4 regions of the Aquaspirillum sp. LM1 genome follow, and region 4 is predicted to be linked to each of the others. Evidence: predicted binding sites of a transcription regulator. Region 4 holds the regulator's gene; each other region holds the start of a gene.
The links. The regulator sigma-54, encoded in region 4, starts transcription at its own class of promoters, with help from an activator protein. The targets are predictions, from matches to a motif close to CTGGCACGCTTCATGCTT.

Region 1 (2,200 bases), 460 kb from region 4:
CCACCCGCTGCGGGCCCTGGGTCGTTTTCATGTACACCGTGTGGTCGTCAACAAACAGGTCCTTGCCTTCCACCAGCTCCACGCCCATCTGCTGGGCCAGGAAGGCGTGTTCAAAGTAGGCCGAGTTGTAGATGCCTGGGGTGAGCACCACCACCGTGGGATCGTCCACCCCCACCGGCGCCACCGCGCGCAGCGAATCCATCAGCACATCGGGGTAGTGGGCAATCGGGGCAATGCGGTTATTGACGAATAGCTCGGGAAACAGCCGCATCATCATCTTGCGGTTTTCCAGCATGTAGCTCACACCGGAGGGCACGCGCAGATTGTCTTCCAGCACATAGTAAGCGCCGCTGCCATCCGGGTTGCCGGCGCGCACCACGTCCACCCCGGCCACATGGGCGTAGACATCGTTGGGCACATTGATGCCGCGCATTTCCGGGCGGTACTGGCTGTTGCCCAGGATGTATTCCGGCGGCACCACGCCAGCCTTGATGATGGCCTGATCGTGGTAAACATCGTGGATAAACATGTTCAGCGCGCGCACCCGCTGCTTGAGGCCGGCTTGCAGGGTTTTCCATTCGTCGGCGGGAATAATGCGGGGAATCTGGTCAAACGGGATCAGGCGCTCGGTGCCGGCGTCATCGCCGTACACGGCAAAGGTGATGCCTACCCGGCGAAAAATCAGGTCGGCTTCCTGGCGCTTGCTGGCCATGAAATTGTCCGGCTGCTGCTGTAACCAGTTGTGAAACGGCTGGTAATGCGGGCGCACTTGCTGATCGGCCGTGAACATTTCATCGAAGAGTACGGGCATTCATCGGCTCCTTTGTGGATGGTAAAGGTCTGGCTTGCGGGTCAGTAGTGATTTAGCAAGATGTGAACCAGGCCATGACGAGCTGCTGGCAACAGGCGAATACCGACACAAAATGCCAGCGCACTTGGCCAGTCAGCACGAAATCAGAGCCAAATAGCCTCAGACTGGGCAAAAAAGGTGCACGCCAGGCCGCGCATGCGCGCCAGTCATGCACCACAGTACAGCATCATGCCCCATGGAGTGAGTATGAATGGTGCACGCTGCCGATGCGTGGCCGTGCCGGGGCCACTGGCACAGGCCATGGGCCGGAGGCATCCGATAGCGGATGGGGAGATGATGGGAGGCGGCCAGTGCCACATTGTCCGTATTGTCCGACAAGCACGCTGACAGAATGGGGGACGGTAAAAGCCAATAGACTGATTTTCATCCAGATTTTTCCTGGTCTTGTCCTTGCTTGCACTCCGGGCATTTATTCGGCGTGCCGGGACGGGCCAGCAGGACCACACCGCGCCGCCAGCAGACGGCAAAGGCATGCAATGAAGCATCATCTGGATTGGTCCAGTTACGAAACCGCCGGCCAGGGCGACGCCTACGCCGGGATTCCTGCCATGGGCGGTGATTTTGCCAAGGCGGTGGCGGTGTGCATTGGCGACCGCCTGTGCCAGCGCACCCCCAAAGGGGTGATGTGCCCGAGTTTTCGGGTGACCGGTGACGTGGCCCATTCGCCGGGCGGGCGGGTGCAGGTGCTTAAGGCGGCGCTGAATGGCGAATTTGGCGACCAGCCGTTTGCCGACCCGCGTCTGGCCGAGGCCATGGCGCTGTGCGTGGGTTGCAAGGGCTGCAAGCGCGAATGCGCCAATCAGGTGGACATGGCCGCCATCAAGATCGAGTACCAGGCGCAGCGCAATGCTGCACTGGGGGTGTTGTGGCGCGAGCAGCTGTTTGCCGGCCTGCCGCGCTTGCTGCGCCAGCGCCCGTGGCTGCGCCGGCTGACGCTGTGGCGCAATGCCAGCCCTGTGTTGTCCCGGCTGGGCGAGCGCTGGCTGGGCATTGCCGCATCGCGCACCTTGCCGGTGCCGGCGGCACAGGCCTATCAGCCGCCGCCTGTTAGCAGCGCCCCGTCCGAGCGGCGGGTGCTGTTGCTGGTTGACACCTTTGCCGGCCATTTTGAACCGCGCATTGCCGAAGCCGCCTACGCCGTGCTGCACGCTGCTGGCTATCAGGTGGAGGTGCTGCGTCCACTGGCCGACGACGCCGAGCCCAACCGCAGCCTGTGCTGTGGCCGCACCTATCTGTCGCTGGGCCAGGTGGAGGCGGCGCGGGCCGAGGCGGCGCGCCTGCACGCGGCGCTGGCCCCGGCGCTGGCGTCGGGCACGCCGATCATTGGCC
Region 2 (2,200 bases), 910 kb from region 4:
GCGCGCAATCGGTCAGCGGAATAAAACCGATTTTGACGGCGGCTTTTTCCGGTGCATCCGACCCCCCTGCATAGGCGGCACTCTTGACCCCGGCTGGAATCAGCGTGGTGATGGCCGAGGCGGACACGCCTGCGGCGCAGGTCTTGAGAAAATCACGGCGGCTAGGGGTCGCCAGCGGCTTTGTATCGCTCATGAGGGCACTCCAGTTCAGAGGGGTTATGGGGTGTTTCAAAAAAAATTGGGCAATAAAAAAGGCGTCCGTCAAGCGCGCAGCAGTGCTGCAGCTTGAGGGACGCCTTTGTCCTGAAGCGAGCCCACCGCCGTTGGTGGCCTCGCCCGTTATATTTGGGGTAATGCTGAACTATCACGCACCGCCTTTGGTGCTTGGTTCAGCATTAAGCATGGAGTGTGCCAGGTTTATTGGCAAAGCGTGTCAATGGCTGTTTTGCCCAAACAGCAGCAAGAAAATACTGCTGCACTGCAATATAAAGCCCGGAAGATTGCGCAAACAGCCTGGTCTGGCCTGGCGCATCAACAAGGGAATCCACCAGAAAAGCCGGCGCTACCGCAACGGCACGCACCATAACAGGGTGGGCTGCACCATAAACAGGCAAGAAAGCCAACGTCAGCCCGCGTTGTCGCCCCCTGGCGCTGGCCGTCAGGGACAACACGCCGGCCCGTTGCCGGTTTACCCCAGCAAATCGGCCATATCGATGATCCGCTGCGCCACTTCGGCCAGCTTCACATTGCTTTGCATTGCCTTGTTGCGCAACACGTTATAGGCCTCGGCCTCGCTAAAGCCCCGGCTTTTCATCAGCAAGCCCTTGGCGCGTTCAATGGTTTTGCGTTCAGCCAGCCGGGTTTCGGCAGCGGTCACCTGGGCACGCAGGCGCTGCTCTTCTTCAAAGCGGGCTTGCGCCACCTGCAAAATGGGCAGCAGGCGGGCTTCGGCCAGCCCTTCCACCACGTAGGCGGTCACCCCGGCCTGAATCGCCGCGCGGATGCTGGTGTTGCCGCCGTCGTCGGTGAACATCACAATCGGACGCGGGGCAGACTGACTGACCACGCACACCTGCTCCAGCGTATCGCGGCTGGGCGATTCGGTATCAACAATAATCACATCCGGTGCCAGCGCCGACACCTGACCAGGCAACACAAAGGCATTGTCGGCTTCTCCCACCACCAGACAGCCGGCGGCGGTCAGGGCATCCCTTAACCGTCCCAGATGCTTGGGGGTGTCGTTGACCAACAGGACTTTGAGCATGTTTCCCTCGGGGATGGCGTGGTTTCAGGGTAAGACCATGCAAGAATCGTGCGCAATCTCAGTAGTACGCCCCATTTTAGCGCTCGCTCGCGCCCCATTCTTGCTCATGCGCACCAGTAAGTGCCTCTTGGCACACCCCTCGCCACAAGGCTGGCGTTTGACCCGGGGAGGATGTCAATCAGCTGGCCTCGCTTATTGGGCTGAGTCGGAGTCGGTCGGGCTGTCTTCGTCGCTCAAGCGAAAGCGGATCGGGATTTCCACTTTGGAATCCACCGTGGTCTGCCCTTGTCGCGCCGGCACAAAGCGCCAGCGGCTGACGGCACGCAGCGCCGCCTGATCCAGCGATGGCACCCCGCTGGAGCGCAAGACACTGACCTGGCCGCTCTGCCCGCTGGCCAACACCTCCACACTCAGCCACACCACGCCTTGCTGGCTGCGCTGACGCGCCTGCCAGGGATACTCCGGTGGCGGATTATGCAGATAGGCCGCCTGCCAGCGCGCCGGGGTGGTGCTGACCGGACGGCTGCTGTCGCCTGCGCCACTGCTGGCCGGGCTGGCAACGGGGGCTGAATTGCTGGCAACAGCGCTGGGGGCTGCCGCTGCCGCTGCCGCTGCCGGTGCCGCTGGCATTGGGCTGGCTGGCACCGGTGAGCTGATGGGCAAGGCCATTGCGCGGGTGGTGTGCCGTATGGGGACGCTGGGCGCGGGCTTGCTCTGGCTGGGGCGAGCGGGGCTTGCGCGGGGTGGCACTGGCGCGGGCATCACCGCTGGGGCAGAAGGGCCAGGAAGCGCCAGCCGCACCGCCAGGGGTTCGGGCGGCACGCTCAGAGGCGGTGGGCTGCTGGGCCAGAGCGCCAGCGCCAGCCCGTGCAGCAGCACAGAGCCCAGCGCACAGGCGCACCAGCGGGCATCCAGACCCGCACCATACCGAAATGG
Region 3 (2,200 bases), 1.9 Mb from region 4:
GAAGTAATCGACCGAGACCACCATCGAACCAGGGACTGCCCATGCGCCGCCGCCCCCCAGAAGACCCGGATCACCACGAACGCTGGATGGTGTCCTACGCCGACTTTGTCACCCTGCTGTTTGCCTTTTTTGTGGTGATGTACTCCATCTCGTCGATCAACGAGGGCAAGTACAAGCAGATGACCCAGTCGATGATTGCCGCCTTCAACCAGGGGGCAATTGCCCCCAAGCTGCTCGGCCAGTCCGGTAGTGCCAACACCATGGTGGCGGTGGAAGATGCCAAGCCGCTGGCCAGCAAGGTGGCCACCACGCTGAAGCTGCAACAGGATGCGCGGATGAACCAGCTGGCCGCCCAGGTGCGTCAGCTGCTCGACCCGCTGATGCAGCGCGGCCAGGTGCGGGTCACCCAGAGTGAGCTGGGCATTGCGGTGGAAATCAACGACAGCGCGCTGTTTGAATCCGCCCAGGCGGCCCCCTCGCTGGCGTCCAGCGGCTGGCTGGGCCGCCTGGGCGGCGTGCTGCGCGGCTACCCCAACCGCATCCGGGTGGAAGGCTATACCGACGACCGCCCGATCCGCACCAGCACGTATCCGTCCAACTGGGAGCTGTCTGCCGCCCGTGCCGGCAGTGTGGTGCGCCTGTTTGTGGAACATGGCGTCGGCTCCAGCCGGCTGGTGGCCATTGGCCGGGCAGAAAACCGCCCGATTGCCAGCAACGACAGCGCCGAAGGTCGCGCCCGCAACCGGCGGGTGACCATCAGCATTCTGCCGGAAAGCGCCGGCGATGATGCCCTGGTGCCGGCTGGCAAACTGAATTAGCCAGTATGGGCAGCGGTGGCCAGATCGCTGAGTGGCGTATTGTGGCCCTCTGGCGAGGCATGGCTGTGGCGTGACGGTGCAGCACGCACTTTATTGGTGCATGCCGCACTGTCACATTGGTGTCTGTTCACTGCAGACATGGCACGGCGCTTGCTGACTGACAAGCTTAAGCCTGCCTGCCGGATTTGCTGCCATGCCCAGCCTGACCTTGCCCGCTTCGGGGCTATACGACGAAATGTTCGACGCTGCTGCGCCGCGCGCCCATTACGCGCAGTATGCCGACTGGCTGAACAGCCAGAGCGACGAGGCGCTGGCCACCCGGCGCAACGAAGCCGACCTGCTGTTTCGCCGTTACGGCATCACCTTCAGCGTCTGCCGCGACGCCTACGCCCGCGACCGGCAAATTCCGTTCGACATCATCCCGCGCGTGCTGCCGGCCAGCGACTGGGCCGTGCTGGAACGCGGCCTGCGCCAGCGGATGCAGGCGCTGAACGCCTTTTTGCATGATATTTACCACACCCAAGACATTGTCCGCGCCGGGGTGATTCCCGCCGAGCAGGTGCTGGGCAATCCGCTCTACCAGGTGGCCATGCACGGGCTGGCGCTGCCCAACCAGGTGTACGCCCATGTGGCCGGGATTGACATCATCCGCCACGCCGACGGCCAGTTTTATGTGCTGGAAGACAATCTGTGCGTGCCATCCGGGGTCAGCTATATGCTGGAAAGCCGCAAGATGATGCGCCGGCTGTTTCCTGAGCTGTTCACCCGGATGGACATCGCCCCGGTCGAGCATTACCCCAACCTGCTGCTGCAAACCCTGCGCGAAGCCAGCCCGGTGGAACAGCCCACCGTGGTGGTGCTCACCCCTGGCCGGCATAACGCGGCTTACTTCGAGCATGCCTTTCTGGCCCGGCAAATGGGCGTGGAGCTGGTGGAAGGACAGGATTTGCTGGTGAAAAACGACCGGGTGTGGATGCGCACCACCGCCGGGTTGCAGGGCGTGGATGTGATTTACCGGCGCATCGAAGAGGATTTTCTTGATCCACTGGCCGGCAATCCGGAGTCCCTGCTTGGCGTGCCCGGCCTGCTGTCGGTGTACCGCAAGGGCCAGGTGGCGCTGTGCAATGCGCCGGGCACTGGGGTGGCTGATGACAAGTCGGTCTACCCGTTTGTGCCGGACATGATCCGTTTTTACCTGAGCGAAACGCCAATTTTGAATAATGTGCCCACCTGGCAGCTGCGCAAGCCGGACGATCTGGCCTATGCGCTTACCCGCCTGCCCGAGCTGGTGATCAAGGAAGTGCACGGCAGTGGCGGCTACGGCATGCTGATTGGCCCGCTGGCCAGCCGCAGCGAGATTGCCGACTTCCGCCAGCGGATTC
Region 4 (2,200 bases):
CGTGCTGGCCAAAGGCCGCCCCGACGAACTGGTGAGCGACGAAAACGTCAGACGGGTGTATCTTGGTGAACATTTCCGCCTGTAGGCGTGTGACAGCGTGATGAAGCCCGCGTAATGAAACAGAGCCTGCAACTTAAAGTCAGCCAGCAGCTGACCCTGACCCCGCAACTGCAACAGTCGATCCGGCTCTTGCAGCTTTCCACCTTGGACTTGCAGCAGGAAATTGAAAACATCCTGCACGACAACCCGATGCTGGAGCGTGACGAAGGCCAGCCCGATCCCCTGCCCAATACGGCGGACACCCCGGCCAGCAGCGCCGACACGCCCGGCAACGACAATAACGACGCGCCAGAGCCCAGCCGCGACGACGACGGCCCAGCCGATTCGCTGGAGCTGTCCGACTGGTCCAGCAGCGGTTCGGGCAACCACGACGACGATTTCGACCCGCACGCCAATATGGTGGCGGAAAAAACCCTGCGCGAGCACCTGCTTGACCAGGTGGCCGAACACGCGCTGCAAGCGCGCGACCGCGCCGTGGTCACCTTCCTGATCGAAGAACTCGACGACGATGGCTATCTCACCCAGTCGCTGGAAGAACTCGCCGCCCACCTGCCGGAAGAGCTCGGCGTGGACGCCGACGAACTGCAAGTGGGCCTGCGCCTGTTGCAGCAGTTTGAACCGGCGGGCGTGGGGGCCCGCTCGCTGGCCGAGTCGCTGACCCTGCAACTGGCCATCCTGCCGGACAGTCCGGTGCGCACGCTGGCCAAGGTGCTGATCAACGAACACCTGTCGCTCTTGGCGCACCGCGATTTCAACAAGCTCAAGCGCCAGCTGCACTGTGACGACGACATGCTCAAGGCGGTCACCCTGCTGGTGGCCTCGCTCAACCCGCGCCCGGCGGCCGGTTTTGGTCGCGACAACACCCAGTACATCGTGGCCGACGTGATGGTGCACAAAGGCCCGGAAGGCTGGCGCGCCCAGCTCAACCCGGCGGCGATGCCCAAGCTGCGGGTGAATTCGCTGTACGCCCATCTGCTGCAACACCACCGCGAAGGCGGCTCGCAGCTGACTGCGCAGTTGCAGGAAGCCAAATGGCTGATCCGCAATGTGCAGCAGCGCTTTGACACCATCCTGCGCGTATCCGAGGCCATCGTGGCGCGCCAGCAACAGTTTTTTGAGCTGGGCGAGGTGGGCATGCGCCCGCTGGTGCTGCGCGACATTGCCGACGAACTTGGCCTGCACGAATCCACCATCTCGCGGGTGACCACGCAAAAATTCCTTTTATGTCCACGGGGTATCTTCGAACTGAAATATTTCTTCGGCAGCGCGCTGGAAACCGATTCCGGCGGAGAATGCTCGGCCACTGCCATCAAGGCGCGGCTGCGCCTGCTGATTGGCAACGAAGACCCGAAAAAACCGCTTTCCGATTCGGCATTGGCTGATATGCTGGGCGCTGAAGGCATTCAGGTGGCGCGGCGGACGGTGGCCAAGTACCGCGAAGCCATGCAGATTCCGCCGGTCAACCTGCGCAAGTCGATCTGATCATGTTGTTCCGCCGTGGCCTGAGTGCCACGGCCTCAAGCCGGCTGTGGGCCGGCCGATGAAAGTATGACGGAGACCGGCCTGGGCATCAGGCCACTCCCTGCCGGCCACGCGGCGGGCCTTGTCCCGCCGCACAGCTTCAACCCGGCCCGTCCCGTTGGACGTGGCGTTTTTCCAGGAAGGAGTAAGGTTATGAACCTGAAAATCACCGGCATTCACCTCGACGTTACCCCCGCGCTGCGCGACTACATTGAAGCCAAGCTCGAACGCATCACCCGTCATGTCGATAACGTCACTTCTGTCGCCGTGACCTTGTCGGTAGACAAACTGGAACAAAAAGCCGAGGTGAACGTTCACCTCAAAGGCAAGGACATTCATGTCGAGGCCAGCAGCAGCGACATGTACGCCGCCCTGGACGCCCTGGCTGACAAGCTGGACCGCCAGGTGCTCAAATACAAGGAAAAACTGACCGACCACCACCCGGCAGACAAGGCCGCTGTGGTGCAGGCTCCGACCGAGGCCTAAAGCCCGCTTGGCGGCATGAGCGCCCAAGTGGCGGCGCGGTCGGGTTTCCTCCCGGCCAGATATCCACTACGGCGGAAACCTGCGGGTTTCCGCCCGTTCCTTCTTCCCAGCCATGTCAGCAGCGCAGATGCGC

Region 1: a site for sigma-54 is predicted at 865-882, ahead of BXU06_RS03725 (circularly permuted type 2 ATP-grasp protein). Genes of this name have one in related genera too.
Region 2: a site for sigma-54 is predicted at 1,302-1,319, ahead of BXU06_RS05600 (ANTAR domain-containing response regulator). Genes of this name have one in related genera too.
Region 3: a site for sigma-54 is predicted at 957-974, ahead of BXU06_RS10405 (circularly permuted type 2 ATP-grasp protein). Genes of this name have one in related genera too.

The regions. Positions count from the first base shown of each region.
Region 1 is NZ_CP019509.1:839,238-841,437, reverse strand. It holds gene BXU06_RS03725 (circularly permuted type 2 ATP-grasp protein) at 1-811, opposite strand, end outside; gene BXU06_RS03720 ((Fe-S)-binding protein) at 1,348-2,200, shown strand, end outside.
Region 2 is NZ_CP019509.1:1,286,658-1,288,857, reverse strand. It holds gene BXU06_RS05605 (CmpA/NrtA family ABC transporter substrate-binding protein) at 1-193, opposite strand, end outside; gene BXU06_RS17290 (hypothetical protein) at 396-671, opposite strand; gene BXU06_RS05600 (ANTAR domain-containing response regulator) at 689-1,264, opposite strand; gene BXU06_RS05595 (energy transducer TonB) at 1,457-2,200, opposite strand, start outside.
Region 3 is NZ_CP019509.1:2,421,646-2,423,845, forward strand. It holds gene BXU06_RS10395 (S49 family peptidase) at 1-7, shown strand, start outside; gene motD (flagellar motor protein MotD) at 42-818, shown strand; gene BXU06_RS10405 (circularly permuted type 2 ATP-grasp protein) at 1,012-2,200, shown strand, end outside.
Region 4 is NZ_CP019509.1:377,746-379,945, reverse strand. It holds gene lptB (LPS export ABC transporter ATP-binding protein) at 1-85, shown strand, start outside; gene BXU06_RS01715 (RNA polymerase factor sigma-54) at 115-1,542, shown strand; gene hpf (ribosome hibernation-promoting factor, HPF/YfiA family) at 1,735-2,067, shown strand.